DNA from 2 places in the Stenotrophomonas maltophilia group sp. P373 genome. Region 2 is predicted to be linked to the other one. Evidence: predicted binding sites of a transcription regulator. Region 2 holds the regulator's gene; the other holds the start of a gene.
What was found. Region 2 encodes FliA, which starts transcription of late flagellar genes. Its sites were predicted from a motif close to TAAAGTTTNNCNNNCNNNGGCCGATAA; they were not measured.
Positions count from the first base shown of each region.

Region 1: the regulator FliA is predicted to act here: its motif matches at 5,612-5,638, upstream of ACSYHF_RS12240 (methyl-accepting chemotaxis protein).

Region 1 covers NZ_CM129994.1:2,622,473-2,629,893, forward strand. Annotated here, with positions in the region: tRNA gene ACSYHF_RS12180 (tRNA-Ala) at 1-21, shown strand, start outside; tRNA gene ACSYHF_RS12185 (tRNA-Glu) at 76-151, shown strand; tRNA gene ACSYHF_RS12190 (tRNA-Ala) at 337-412, shown strand; tRNA gene ACSYHF_RS12195 (tRNA-Glu) at 462-537, shown strand; tRNA gene ACSYHF_RS12200 (tRNA-Ala) at 582-657, shown strand; tRNA gene ACSYHF_RS12205 (tRNA-Glu) at 705-780, shown strand; gene ACSYHF_RS12210 (GNAT family N-acetyltransferase) at 876-1,292, opposite strand; gene ACSYHF_RS12215 (SOS response-associated peptidase family protein) at 1,369-2,325, shown strand; gene ACSYHF_RS12220 (response regulator) at 2,450-2,830, opposite strand; tRNA gene ACSYHF_RS12225 (tRNA-Leu) at 2,963-3,048, shown strand; gene ACSYHF_RS12230 (hypothetical protein) at 3,119-3,364, shown strand; partial or broken gene ACSYHF_RS12235 (GGDEF domain-containing protein) at 3,318-3,523, shown strand; gene ACSYHF_RS12240 (methyl-accepting chemotaxis protein) at 3,554-5,380, opposite strand; gene ACSYHF_RS12245 (DUF5694 domain-containing protein) at 5,913-7,001, shown strand; gene ACSYHF_RS12250 (putative quinol monooxygenase) at 7,103-7,351, shown strand; gene ACSYHF_RS12255 (hypothetical protein) at 7,293-7,421, opposite strand, start outside.
Region 2 covers NZ_CM129994.1:2,053,594-2,061,014, forward strand. Annotated here, with positions in the region: gene ACSYHF_RS09480 (chemotaxis protein CheA) at 1-545, opposite strand, end outside; gene ACSYHF_RS09485 (protein phosphatase CheZ) at 548-1,153, opposite strand; gene cheY (chemotaxis response regulator CheY) at 1,153-1,545, opposite strand; gene ACSYHF_RS09495 (RNA polymerase sigma factor FliA) at 1,603-2,346, opposite strand; gene ACSYHF_RS09500 (MinD/ParA family ATP-binding protein) at 2,343-3,230, opposite strand; gene flhF (flagellar biosynthesis protein FlhF) at 3,217-4,839, opposite strand; gene flhA (flagellar biosynthesis protein FlhA) at 4,986-7,094, opposite strand; gene flhB (flagellar biosynthesis protein FlhB) at 7,091-7,421, opposite strand, start outside.

The DNA.
Region 1 (7,421 bases), 570 kb from region 2:
CGATCCCGCTTGGCTCCACCAATCTTTCGGCATTAGGCCGTCGAAAGGTCGCTAAAGAACATTGATGAGAATTGCGTCCCCATCGTCTAGAGGCCTAGGACATCACCCTTTCACGGTGGCGACCGGGGTTCGAATCCCCGTGGGGACGCCACTCATCACGAACAACGAGGACCCGGCCGATAACCGGGTCTTTTTTGTTCACCGCCTACCGGCATTCAGGTTGTGGCGTTGCGGTTCCCCTGCCCTTGGTGGCAAAGGTTGAATCGGGACGAAAAAAGTTCGAAAAAAGCTTCCACAAACGTGAACACGCAGGTATGATAGGCGGCTCGGTAACACGGGGCCATAGCTCAGCTGGGAGAGCGCCTGCATGGCATGCAGGAGGTCAGCGGTTCGATCCCGCTTGGCTCCACCACTTTCGACATTAGGCCGTCGAAAGTTCTACAACTTGAAGTTTTTCGTGCGTCCCCATCGTCTAGAGGCCTAGGACATCACCCTTTCACGGTGGCGACCGGGGTTCGAATCCCCGTGGGGACGCCAGTTTCAAAACGGACTCTGCTCCTGGCAGATATCCAGAGTTTCATGGGGCCATAGCTCAGCTGGGAGAGCGCCTGCATGGCATGCAGGAGGTCAGCGGTTCGATCCCGCTTGGCTCCACCACTTCGACATTAGGCCGTCGAAGGATCTACAACTTGAAGTTTTCGTGCGTCCCCATCGTCTAGAGGCCTAGGACATCACCCTTTCACGGTGGCGACCGGGGTTCGAATCCCCGTGGGGACGCCAATTCTTGAAAACCCCGGCTTCGGCCGGGGTTTTTCTTTGCCCGCGATCTGCCATCAAACCTCCCTGCGCGTAGATGGCTTCACCCCGCCCATGGCTCAGAACCGCCGATACATCCCGATCGATGCCGGCGCAGTCGGTGCGAAACCAAACTGTGCATACAGCCGATGCGCCTCGCCATCGGCCAGCAGGCTGACGTACGCCGACGGCGGCAGGTTGGCCTGCATCCAGCCGTCCAGCCGCCGCATCACTTCCTTGCCCAGGCCCTGCCCCTGCAAACGCGGCAGCACCGCGATATCACAGACCTGCAGGTGGCAGCCGCCATCGCCGACGATACGGCCCATCGCCACAAGTTCTGCACCCTGGTAAGCGCACACGCCGAACAACGTATTGGGCAGCGCGCGGGCGGCTGCTTCGCGGGACTTGGCGCTGAGGCCTGCGAGCACGCGCAACTGGCAGTAGTCCTCGACCGTGGGTACGGCTTCGCGGAACTGGCAGGTGATGGAACCATTCATGCGGCATCTCCGGATGGGTCGGGCTATCCTGCCGCATCCACGTCGCAGCCGCTGCGACCCAGGCCCAAAGAGTCCCATGTGCTATTCCGCCCTGATCCGCGCTGACTACGCCAAGCTGGTACGCGAGTTCGGCGCCATCCTGTCGCTGGAGGACTTCGCCGAGCTGTACGCACACGATCCGGGCAAGAAGCGGCCGAAGACCCCGAAGGCGATGGATGACGGATTCGCCGGTGCGCGTACCGAACAGGGGCGGGACATCGTGGCGAAGATCCAGCAATGGCATGCGCAGGAGCAACAGGCACTGGAGGCCGAACTGGCCCGGCAACGCGAACGACGCGATATTGCCCATGCCACGCTGGCCACCCGGCCCACGCAGAAGGCGCGCAACGACCTGCGCGTGGCCGGCAACCGCATCGAGCGCGCACAGGCCCGGCTGGAAGACCTGCATCGGGTGCAGCTGCTGCCGCGTGACAACCGCATTTTCCCCGGCACCTACGCACCGGTGATGGTCAGCGAGAACGGCCAGCGCGTGATCAGGCCGATGCGCTACCAGTGCCGGCTGCCGGACAAGCCGGCGCGCAACGACGTGCTTTACCCCGGCACTTACAATGCGCGGCGCGACAGCCTGGAAGGTTACTGGCGGGGTGCGTTCGGACTGCGCCATGGCGTGGTGGTGGTACAGGCGTTCTACGAGCACGTGCCCCGCCACGCCATCGCCGGCCGCACCCTCGGTGCCGACGAAAAGGAACAGGACGTGGTACTCGAATTCCGTCCCGATCCGCCCCGCGACCTGCTGCTGGCCTGCCTCTGGGCAGAATGGGAAGGACCGGAAGGCCGCCTGCTGTCGTTTGCCACGATCACCGACGCACCGCCCAGCGACGTCGCCGCTGCCGGGCATGACCGCGGCGTAGTGCCGATCCGCAAGGAACACCTCGACGCCTGGCTCAACCCCGAACCGGATGACCTGGCGCGCCAGTACCGCATCCTCGACGACCGCGAGGAGATCCGTTACGTGTACGAGGAAGCGGGCTGAGCGCCGGACGCAATTGAAAAACCCCGCCTGGGCGGGGTTCCTGGATCAGGGGTTGCCGCCGAACATCGCAGACGCGAGCATTCAGCCGTCGGCAGTATCCCCCTGCCGGTCCGTGGCGGACGGCTCAGGCCTTGACGCTGGAGCGACCCACCGCTCGCGCCAGCGCGCGTGACAGATCAGCCGACAGGTACGGCTTGACCAGCAGCAGGCCGGCCAACATCGGCGCCGGCAGCTGCTCGGCCAGCATCCCGGTGGCCAGCACGAACGGAATGCCACGCGATGAAAGCGCTGCAGCCACCGGCTCACTGGTCTCGTTGCGGGCCAGCCGGTAATCCAGCAGGGCCACGTCAGGAGTGCTCTGCTCCAGCAGCCGCAGGGACTCGGACACACTCGCTGCGAGGCCAACCACGACCGCACCGGCATGCACCAGCTGCATCTGCAGCAGGGCCGCGCTCATTTCGTCGTTCTCGACCACCAGCACCCTCAGGTCCTGCAACACTGTCATCGGCTACCGCTCCTGGAGGCAATTGCACGCTGGGAGTATAGCTATCAAGGGGCCAATGCCGACAGAAACCGCCCTCATAGGCCCTCCTACTATGCATCGCCTGCCGACCTCGGTTACACTCGCACGCTGCCTGCCGGTGTGGCGGAATGGTATACGCAGCTGACTCAAAATCAGCCGGGGGTGACCCCATGAAGGTTCGAGTCCTTTCACCGGCACCACTGCATCAAAGGCCAGGTCCATGACCTGGCCTTTTGCATTTCCCGGGCCAGAGCGCCGACACTGGCAGGCATGCCCCAGCATGTCCTGCCCGCGCGATTGCCCCTCCTGCGGGCGTCCGACGCCGTCGCCCGGTCCCACTACTTCTCGCTGCCGGGCGTGATCGAGCACACCAGCTGGGGCGACGTTTCCGAACGGGCGATGGCGCTGCAGATCGCCCGCCATCTGCCTGACGCATCCGATCAGCGCCGGGCGCTGGGACGCCAACACCCTGCAGGCGGTCGCCGCGATCCTCGACGGCTGCCCGCAACGCAGTGATGACCTGCTGGCCCGCGACGGCGGCGAGGAATTCATCGCCACCCTGCGAGCGCCTGCGCGCCGCCGTGGAAACCGCCGCCCTGCCCGCCGCTGAGGCCCCATGTGACCATCAGCATCGGCGTAGCCTGGCAGGCTGCGCATGAGCAGGCCGACCCACGATGCCGGGGAACAACACTCCGACCGCCGGGCCTAGACCGCGCGCAGCACCGCCGCGCCATGCAGGTGCCCGGCCCCGCCCTGCACCCGGAAGCTGGCCACCGTCTGCAGCAGCTGCGCCGACTGCTCTTCCATGCTGCGCGCTGCGGCCGAGGCTTCCTCGACCAGCGCGGCGTTCTGCTGGGTGCCCTGATCGATCAGATCGACGGCATGGTTCATCTGCTGGATGTCGTCGCTCTGCTGCTGCGCGGCCGTGCTGATCTCGGACATCAGATCACTGACACGGCGCACATTGACCACGATCTCGTCCATGGTGCGTCCGGCGCTCTCAACCTGCGCGGTACCGGCGCCGACATTGGCCACCGACGCATCGATCAGCTGCTTGATCTCCTTCGCGGCACTGGCCGAGCGCTGCGACAGTTCGCGGATCTCGGTGGCGACCACGGCGAAGCCACGCCCGTGTTCGCCCGCACGCGCTGCTTCCACCGCCGCGTTCAACGCAAGGATGTTGGTCTGGAAAGCAATGCCGTCGATCACGCCGATGATGTCGACGATGCGCCGCGAGGACGCGTTGATCACGGCCATGGTCTCGACCACTTCGTGCACCACGTTGCCACCGCGGGCAGCGACATCAGCAGCACCACCGGCCAGCTGACTGGCCTGCCGTGCGTTGGTCGCGGTGCGCTGCACGGTCTCGGCCAGGCCCTTCATCGACACCGCGGTCTCCTCCAGCGACGCGGCCTGCTGCTCGGTGCGCTGCGACAGATCGCTGTTGCCCTGCGCGATCTCGGTGGCACCGACGGCGATGGTGTCGGCGGCGAACTTGATCTGGGCGATGATCGCGGCCATCGCCTCCACCAACGAATTCACGCCTTCGCACAGCTCGGCGATCGGCCCGTTCTTGTCGGCAGTGGCCACGCGCCGGGTCAGGTCGCCCTCCTTCGCGGCCGCCACCACTTCACGGGTCTGCGCCACGGCACGTTGCATGGCCTGGTTCTCATGCACCTGCGCGGTGATGTCGGTGGCGTACTTGACCACCTTGAACGGCTTTCCGTTGAGATCCAGGATCGGGTTGTAGGACGCCTGGATCCAGACCTCGCGCCCGCCCTTGCCGAGGCGCCGGTACTGGCCGGCATCGTATTCGCCACGGCCGAGCTTCTCCCAGAACTGGCGATACTCGGCACTGCCACGATACTCGGGCTCGACGAACAGCGAGTGGTGCTGGCCACGCACGTCGTCCAGGCTGTAGCCGGTGGCGGCCAGGAAGTTGTCGTTGGCCGAAAGGATGCGGCCGTCCATGCCGAACTCGATCACCGCCTGCGACTTGTCGATCGCCGCCAGCTGCCCGGCCGAGTCGGCTGCCTGCAGCTTCTGCGCAGTGATGTCGGTGGCGAACTTGACCACCTTGTATGGCCGCCCCTGCCGGTCCAGCACCGGGTTGTACGAGGCCTGGATCCAGATCTCGCGCTGGCCCTTGCCGAAGCGCCGGTACTGGCCAGCGTCATATTCGCCACGCCCCAGCCGCGCCCAGAACTCGCGGTACTCGGCGCTGCGCGCCTGCTCGGGATCGACGAACAGGGAATGATGCTTTCCCTGGATCTCCTCCAGCCGGTAGCCCATCGCCTGCAGGAAGTTGTCATTGGCCTGCAGGATGGTGCCATCGAGGGCGAACTCGATGACCGCCTGGACCCGGTGCAGCGCCGCGACCTGGGCTTCCAGCTCGGCACGGCCATCGGACACGGCCTCGGCGCCGGTGCGGTGCTGGGGAGCCAGCGCGCCCAGCAGGGCACGCCACGGCGACCAACGGGTATGCAGCTCGGCCGGCGCCTGCGCGCCCGCCGTGAAGCCTGGAATGAGCATTGTCTGATCCTCGGTGTCCGGTAAGCGGTTGCGACCCGACGGGCGGGATGCCCGGCGGCAACTTCAGGTGCCAGGGACTACAGGTGCCAACCGGCACCTCTCGAGCGACTGCCACGAACGTCTGCTGCGGGTGCGATCGGCATCTGGGAGCGGCGGAACACACAGCGCGGGCCGCCCATCGGGGACGGCCTGGGGTCCTGCGGCGGGTGACTGGAGCGGGATCCAGAGGGAGTATCGGCGAGGCGATCGGTGGCTTTAGCCGGATTACGCGACGTCCGTCGCAACTTCAGATGCGGCTGCAGGGACGCGGTAGACAATCGCGATGTACTTCACATTCTGCTCACGCTCGGCGGGGCACGGGGTGTCGTCACGGAACATATCGCGCGTTGCCGCCGTCACTGGGCATAGCCTTGCCCGGCACGCCGATGCAGTTCAAGCCCAAAAGGTTTGCATGACCAACGGGCGATTCCATGGCAGGTGAAAATGGCCAGCATGCAGCGAACCGCAGGACGCTCACTGACACGGAGATCGCATGTTCCCACGCTTGGCCAGCTTCCTGATCCTGGGCCTGTGCAGTACCGGCGCCCTCGCTGCCGATGCCACCTATCGGCCCGCCTTCCAGCCGGACCAGCTGAAGGGGCCGCCTGCAGGGCGACCGAACGAGGTACTGGTACTGGGCACCGCCCACCTGTCCGGCCTGCCCAAGTCCTTCCAGCCCGCCTTGCTTGAACCGTTGCTGCAGCGACTGGTCGCCTGGAAGCCCGGGCTGATCGCCACCGAAGACCTGTCCGGCCTCCAGTGCGATTCCATGCGTCGCTACCCGGAACGCTATGCGGAGAGCGTGGCCACCTACTGCTTCGACACCACCGCTGCGCAGGCTGCCACCGGCCTGGACGTGCCTTCAGCGAACGCCCAGGCCGAGCGCCTGCTTGCGACCTGGCCGGACGAGCCGACGCCCGCCCAGCGTCGTCGGCTCGCCGCATTGTTCCTGGCTGCGGGCGAACGCGGCTCGGCGCAGGTGCAATGGCTGCGCCTGCCTGCGTCCGAGCGCAAAGCCGGCGATGGGCTGACGCCGGCCCTGGTCGAGATCCTCGGCAAAGGCCTGGTCCGCCGCAATGAAACCAGCCTGATCGCCGCCGTCGTTGCCGCCCGCCTCGGGCATGAACGGCTGTGGGCCGTGGACGACCACACGGCCGATTCTCCCACACCGGCGGAGGATAAGGCGGCGGCCAGTGCAGCCATCACCGGTGCCTGGAACAATACGTACTTGCGGGCGCGACGGGAGGCCGATGAACGCCTCGTGGCCAATCTGGACAAGCCCGGTGGCGTCATGGCGCTGTATCAGGATTACAACAGCCCGGCGGCAGCGATGGCAGCGTACCAGAGCGACTTCGGCGCGACGCTCGTCGAGCCGTCCTCCAAGGCGTTCGGCCGGATGTATGTCGGTTACTGGGAAACCCGCAACCTGCGCATGGTCGCCAACATCCGCGACGTGCTGGGCCTGCACCCTGGCAGCCGAATGCTGGCCATCGTCGGTGCCTCGCACAAGGGCTACTACGAGGCCTACCTCAACCAGATGCACGACGTGCAGCTGGTCAGTACGGACGCAGTACTGCGTTGACCAGGATAGGTGCCGGCCATGCGCTGGCACTATCCTGCAAGGCCCGTCTGCAGGTGCCGACATGCTGAAAGTGATCGCCGAGGATCATCCATCCCGATGCCGTGGATACCGTGCTTCCCCTGTACCGCGAGCTGGTCGCATGCACGCAGCGAGAGCCGCTCTGCCTCGGCTATGAACTGTTCGTCGACCAGAAGGACCCCGGGCATTTCGTCTTCATCGAGCAATGGCCGGACCGCGACGCACTGGATATCCATTGCGCCAGCGAGCACTTCCAGCGTCTGGTGCCTCAGATCAACGCGTTCCAGCGCGCACCGTGCCGGGTCCTGCTGATGGACGCCGCACGGGTGTAGTGCCGGAAGCGAGACGCCCGCCGACGCTGCGGCCATGCCGCCACAGCAACAGGCAGGCTGCAACCGTGCA
Region 2 (7,421 bases):
TCGTCTTCGCTGATCAGGCCGTCGTCGGCCTTCCTTGCCGGCGCCACCGCAGTCGGTGCGTTGCCGCCGTGCAGCTGGTCGAGCAGGGCCTCGAACTCGTCGTCGGTGATCAGGTCGCTGCCACCCGCAGCGGGAGCTGCTGCGGCGGCGGGTGCAGCCACGGCACCGCCATGCATGTCGAACTGGGCGATCAGCTCCGGCGGCGCATAGCCCGGCTCGGTGCCGGAGGAAACTGCATCCAGCATCGCTTGCAGGTAGTCCAGCGATTGCTGGGCGGCATCGAAGTGATGGGCCTGCAGCACGGCCTGGCCCGCGCGCGCGATGCCCAGCGCTTCTTCGGCGGCGTGGCACAACTCGACCATGGCGGTGACGCCGAGGAAGCCGGCGCCGCCCTTGAGCGTGTGGTAGCCCCGGAACACCGCGTTGAGTTGCTCGGTGTCCTGTGGTGCCTGCTCCAGCGACACCAGCTGTTCGCCCAGGCGATCCAGGATTTCCTGCGCCTCGATGATGAAATCGGCAGTGATGTCGTCGGATACCGCGCTCATGCTTACAGCCCCAGGTCCGACAGCAGGTCGTCGGCGTCGTTCTGCGAGACCGCGTGGCGGTCCAGTCCCTTCAGTGCCGGCCCGGCCAGTTCCGGATCGGTGCGATGCTGTTCCGGCGGCAGGCCGAGCGCGCCGAAGCCCTCATGCACACGGCGGACGATGCCGACCACGCGACGGATGATCTGCCCCGTCAGGTCCTGGTAGCTCTGGGTCAGGGCGATCTCGGTGAGGTTGTGGCGGATGCGCTCGAGCTGTGCATCCTGGCCCGGCTGCAGGCCTTCGGCGCGCAGCTGTTCGGTCAGGCTGCGGCATTCCTCGGCCAGGTCCAGGGTGCGGTGCGTTGCCTGTTCGGTCATCGCCACCACGTGGTCCAGGCGTGCGCAGGCATCGTCCAGTTCGCCGGCCTCGCTGGGCACGGTCGGCAGTTCACCCAGGGCCTGCCCGAGCTCGCGGGCCAGCCGCGAGAGGCCGCTCATCATCGGCTGCGTGCGCAGCGCGACCAGTCCGTCGATGCGTTGCCGCCAGGCGGTTTCGTCACCGGACTCCAGTGCGTCCAGTGCTTCCTGCAGGCGCAGGGCGAGGGCATTCCTGTCGACCGTGGTATCCATCAGGCACTGGCCGCCAGGCGTTCGAAGATCTTGCCGAGCTTCTCTTCCAGCGTCTGCGCGGTGAACGGCTTGATGATGTAGCCGTTCACGCCGTTCTGGGCCGCTTCGATGATCTGCTCGCGCTTGGCTTCGGCGGTGACCATCAGCACCGGCAGGGTCTTCAGCTTGGCGTCGGCACGAATCGCCTTGAGCAGCTCGATGCCGGTCATGACCGGCATGTTCCAGTCGGTGACCACGAAATCGAACGGCTGGCTCTGCAGCAGCGACAGCGCGGCATGCCCGTCCTCGGCTTCGGCGGTGTTGGTGAAGCCCAGATCGCCCAGCAGGTTCTTGACGATGCGACGCATGGTCGAGAAGTCGTCGACGATCAGGATGCGCATGTTCTTGTTCAAAGCAGAGTTCCTTTGTTGTTCATTCCGGGCGGCCGGGGGCAGCTGCCTCGGGGATGTTCATTCTTCGAGGCCGGCGTCGACGGCCTCGAATACCTTCAGCCGGCCGCGCAGGCGCAGCACGGCCTGGCCGTGGATCTGGCAGACCCGCGACTCGCTTACGCCTAGCACCGCGCCGATCTCCTTCAGGTTGAGTTCCTGCTCGTAGTAGAGCGAGAGCACCAGCTGTTCGCGCTCGGGCAGATGGCCGATGGCCTTGCCCAGCTCGCGGCCGAACTCGCTGCGCTCCAGCACCTGCTGCGGGGTCGGGCCACCCTGTGCGACCGTGTCCAGCTCGCCCTGGTCCTCAATGCGCGACTCCAGGCTCAGCACCTGGCCACGCGCGGCGTCTTCCATCAGGCGCAGGTATTCGGGCAGTGGCATCTCCATCGCGGCGGCCACTTCGGTGGCGCTGGCGGCGCGGCCGCTGCTCTGTTCCAGGCGGCGGATGGTGGCCGCAGCATCGCGTGCACGGCGGTGCACCGAGCGCGGCACCCAGTCGCCACGGCGGATCTCGTCGATCATCGAGCCACGGATACGGATCGAGGCATAGGTCTCGAACGAGGCGCCCTGGTCGGCGTCGTAGCTGCGCGAAGCCTCGATCAGGCCCATCATGCCCGCCTGGATCAGGTCGTCGACTTCGACGCTGGCCGGCAGGCGCGCGGCCAGATGGTGGGCGATGCGCCGCACCAGGTCCGAGTGCTGGGCGATGACCTCGTTGGCTGCCGAGCGCTGGACTTCCCTGTACTGGGCCGCGCCTTTCATGCCGCCACCCCGCGCTGCTTGAGGATGCGTTCGAGGAAGAACTCGACGCCGCCGCGTGGTTCGGTCGGCGCCTGCCAGCGGGCCGTGCGGCGCGCGATCTCGGTGATCGCCAGTGCGGACGGGCTGGACGGGTAGGCCTTCACCACCGGCTGCTGGCGCTGCACCGACAGGCGCAGCCAGTCATCCTGCGGCACGCAGCCCAGGTAGTTCAGCGAGACATCGGCGAGGAACTTCTCGCAGACGCGGGTCAGCTTCTCGTACAGCACGCGGCCCTCGTTGGGGTCGCGCACCATGTTGGCCACCACCTGGATGCGGTCCACGCCCCGTTCACGCGACAGCACCTTGATCAGCGCGTAGGCGTCGGTGATCGACGCCGGCTCGTCACAGACCACGACCACGGTGTCCTGCGCGGCCTGGCAGAAGGTCAGCACGCCGTCGGTGATGCCCGCGGCGGTGTCCACCACCATGATGTCCAGCTCGCGCTCCAGCTCGGAGAACACGTTGACCAGGCCGACGTGCTCGGCCGGGGCCAGCTCGGCCATGTGCCGGCGGCCGGACGCGGCCGGGACCACCAGCACGCCGTTCGGGCCTTCGACGATGACATCGTCCAGCGAGCAGCGGCCGGCCACCAGGTCGGCCAGCGTAAAGGTGGGGTTCAAGCCCAGGATCACGTCGATGTTGGCCAGGCCGAGGTCGGCGTCCAGCAGCAGCGTGCGCTTGCCCATGCCGGCCAGCGCCACGGCCAGGTTGGCCGACACGTTGGTCTTGCCCACGCCGCCCTTGCCGCCGGTCACGGCGATGGTGCGCACAGGGCCGAGCGGCTCGCTGCGGGTGGCCGACAGCGGGAAGGTCTTGGTCAGCTTGGCGTACTCACGCGACGGCATGGTTCAACTCCGGGTTGCAGGGCATATCGGCCGCTCGGCGCAAATCTTCAAGGCGAAGTACGAGATTGGCCGCACTTGCCCGGTGCAGGTCGTCCGGAACGTCCTGGCCATCGGTCACCCAGGTGATCGGCAGGGCATGGTCCACGGCCACCGACAGGGCGTTGCCGAAGCGGCCGGTTTCGTCCAGCTTGCTCAGCACCAGGCCCTGCAGGTTGGCGGCACCGAAGCGGCGGACCACCTCGTCCATGTCGCCGAAGCTGGTGTTGGCCGGCAGCACCAGCAGGGTGCGCACCTGGCGGGCGGCGCGCAGCCACTGCAGCTGGGCGGCCAGCGCGCGGTCGCGCGGGCCCAGCCCGGCGGTGTCGATCAGTACCAGCTTGTAGTCCTTCAGGCGTTCCAGCAGCTGGTCCAGGTCGGTGCCGCTGTTGGCCTCGTGGACGGCGATGCCGAGCTGCCTGCCATAGCCATACAGCTGCTCGCGGGCGCCGATGCGGGTGGTGTCGGTGGTGACCAGGGCGACGTCACGCGGCGCGTGCTTCTCGGCGAAGCGCGAGGCCAGCTTGGCGATGGTGGTGGTCTTGCCGGCGCCGGTCGGGCCTACCAGCGCGATCACGCCGCCTTCCTCCAGCGGGTCGACCGGGGCGATCGGCAGCTTGCGCGAGATCAGCCCCAGCATCAGGCCGCGGCCTCGGTGCGCCTCGGTCTCCAGCGGAATCTGCATGGCGACGTCGCGGGCCAGGCCAGCATCGAAGCCGTACTCGTCCATCAGGTCCAGCGCGGTGGCGCGCACCGGGCAGCCGCGCAGGCGCTCGTCGGTGAAGCGGTTCATTTCGCGCTCGATCACCTGGCGCATGCCGGCCACTTCCTGGCGCAGCTGGCGGATCTCGGCGTCGTCCTGGGCGACCACGGTCAGGACCGGGGCTGGGGCAAGCGTCGGCGTCGGTGCGGTTTCGACGGTGGCATCGGCCAACGCCGGTTCGCTTGCGGCGACCTCCGGCTGCGTTTCGGCCAGGGCTGCGGTCGGCAGCGGCGGCGGCTGCACGGCCGGGGCCGCGCTTTCGTGATGCGCCTCGTGCGGCGGGTCGATCTGGAAGCGGGCGCGGTTGGCCGGCGTGGCGCTGGCGGGTGCCGGTGCGACGATGGCTTCGGCGAACGGGGCGAAGATCTGGTCCGGCAGCGCCGGCTCATTGACGGCGGCGCGTGCCAGCGTGGCGGCAAAGCCGGTGCTGCCGCGGGTCGGCACGATCTCGTCGGCGCTGTCCAGGGTGCGGCCGGTAGCGCCCACTGCTGCACGGGCGAGGGCGGCCACCGCCGAGGTGGTGGCGGCAACCGGTTCCGGTGCCGGGGTGCTGCTGCGGCGGCGGGTGACGGCGGCGATCACCGCGTCGGCGGCGGTGCGCGGCTTGGGTGCCGGCGGCGGTGCGACGTCACGGCGCGAGGCTTCCAGTGCACGCTGTACCGCGCTCTCGTCGTAGTTGGCGGCGGCGACGATCTCGATGCCTTCCTCGATCCGGCGGTTGGACAGGATCACGGCGTCAGGACCATGTTCCTTGCGCACCAGGTTCATGGCCGAGCGCATGTCGGCGGCGACGAATCGTTTGATTTTCATGCTGTGGTCACGGGGCGAAGACGGCGGGGTGGCGGTCGGGGAACTCGGGTGGTCGGTGGTCTGCACGGTGCGGGTTCCCCTTGGTGTCTGTCAGTTGCGTTGGTTCGAAAGTGGTGTCTGTTTTCTGGCGCATCGGCGGGCGGGCGTCAGCTGATCGTTCCGACCAGCTTCAGGCGCTTGTCCTCCGGCACCTCGCTGTAGGCCAGGACCGACAGCGACGGAACGCTGTGGCGGACCAGGCGGGCCAGCGCGGCGCGCACCGGGCCAGGTACCAGCACGACCGCGGGCTCGTTGCGGGCTTCCTGCTTGCTGACACATTCGGCCAGGCTCTGGTGCAGTCGCTCAGCGAGTCCGGGTTCCAGCGCGGCGCCGTTGCCCTGCGTGGACTCCTGCAAGACACGTTCCAATTGCGGGTTGAGGGTGAACACCGGCAGCTCCGCCGACATTCCGGCGATCTCCTGCACGATGAAGCGGCCCAGTGCGGTGCGCACCGCGGCGGTCAGCACGGCCGGGTCCTGGCTGGCGGGCGCATGTTCGACCAGCGCTTCGGCGATCTTGCGCAGCTGGCGGATCGGAATGCGCTCCACCAGCAGGTTCTGCAGCACGCGCACCACCGCCGACAGCGGCAGCGCCTTGGGCGTCAGATCTTCGACGAGCTTGGGCGCGCTCTTGGCCAGGTTGGCCAGCAGGTGCTGCACTTCTTCGTGGCCGAGCAGTTCCGGCGCGTGTTCGCGGATCAAGTGCGACAGATGGGTGGCGACCACGGTGGCCGGGTCGACCACCGTGTAGCCCAGCGTTTCGGCCTGGGCGCGCTGGTGCGGCTGGATCCAGGTGGCATCCAGGCCGAACGCGGGATCCTTGCCGGCAATGCCCTCCAGTGCGCCGAGCGCGCTGCCTGGATCCAGGGCCAGCTCGCGGTCGGGGTGGATCTCGGCGGTGGCCACCGGTACGCCGTGCACCAGCACGCGGTAGCCGTTGGCGGGCAATTCCAGGTTGTCGCGGATGTGCACCGACGGGATCAGGAAGCCGACATCCTGGGTCAGCTTGCGACGCACACCCTTGATGCGCGCCATCAGTTCGCCGCCCTGGTTGCTGTCCACCAGCGGAATCAGCCGATAGCCGACCTCCAGGCCCAGCGGATCGACCGGGCGCAGTTCGTCCCAGCTCAGTTCGGCGGTGGGGGCCGCGGCGGTCGGGCGGCCGAGCGCAGTGAGCGCGGCGGCATCGGTGCCACTGCCTGTCGCATCGGCAGCCGGTGCCTTGGTCTTGCGATACAGCTTCCAGGCGATGAAGCCAAGGATCGAGGCCAGCGTCAGGAAAGCGACGTTGGGCATGCCCGGCACCAGGCCCACCAGGCCGATGATGCCGGCGGTGATCGCCAGCGCCCGGTACTGGCCGAACACCTGCCCGGTCATGGCCTGGGCCATGTCCTGCGAGCGCGAGGCGCGGGTGACCAGCATCGCCACCGCGCTGGAGACCAGCAGCGCCGGCAGCTGTGCCACCAGGCCGTCACCGATCGACAGCAGGGTATAGGTGGCGGCGGCTTCGCCGAACGGCATGCCATGCTGCAGCACGCCCACGGCCAGGCCGCCGAGCATGTTGATGAACAGGATCAGGATGCCGGCGATGGCGTCGCCGCGGATGAACTTGCTGGCACCGTCCATCGCACCGTAGAAGTCGGCTTCCTCGCGGACTTCCTCGCGGCGGAGCTTGGCTTCTTCACGCGTCAGCAAACCGGCGTTGAGGTCGGCGTCGATCGCCATCTGCTTGCCGGGCATCGCGTCCAGGATGAAGCGCGCGGTCACTTCCGAGACGCGGCCGGCGCCCTTGGTGATGACCACGAAGTTGATGATGGTCAGGATTGCGAAGACCACGATGCCGACCGCGTAGTTGCCGCCGATCACGAATTCACCGAAGGCGGCGATGACCTTGCCCGCGGCATCGTGCCCGTTCTGGCCATTGAGCAGGATCACGCGGGTGGAGGCCACGTTCAGCGCCAGCCGCAGCATGGTCGTGATCAACAGCACGATCGGGAAGATGGTGAAATCCAGCGGGCGCTTCACGTAGACCACCGCCAGCAGCACCATCAGCGAGATGGCGATGTTGAAGGTGAACAGCGCATCGAGGACAGGCGCGGCCAGTGGCACCACGACCATGGCCAGCAGGGCCAGCACGATCAGCGGCGCGCCAAGGCCCTGGCGGATCATTTCCAGGGCGCGGCGGGTGTTGAATCCGGTGGCGGGCTGGGCGCTCACGGGCGGCCTCCCTTGCCGAATTCATCCACCTGGATCTGCGGGGCGTCCGGCATCGGGCCAGTGCGCCAGGCGCGCAGCTGATAGACGTAGGACAGGACCTGGGCGACGGCCGAATACAGTCTCACGGGAATTTCCTTTCCGAGTTGGCCTTCCCGATACAAGGCGCGTGCCAAAGGCGGGGCGGAGACGATCGCGACCTTGTTGCCGTCGGCCACTTCACGGATGCGCAGGGCGGTCTCGTCCACGCCCAGCGCGACCACGGTGGGAGCGTTCATGGCGCCGCCTTCGTACTTCAGGGCCACCGCGTAATGGGTGGGGTTGACCACC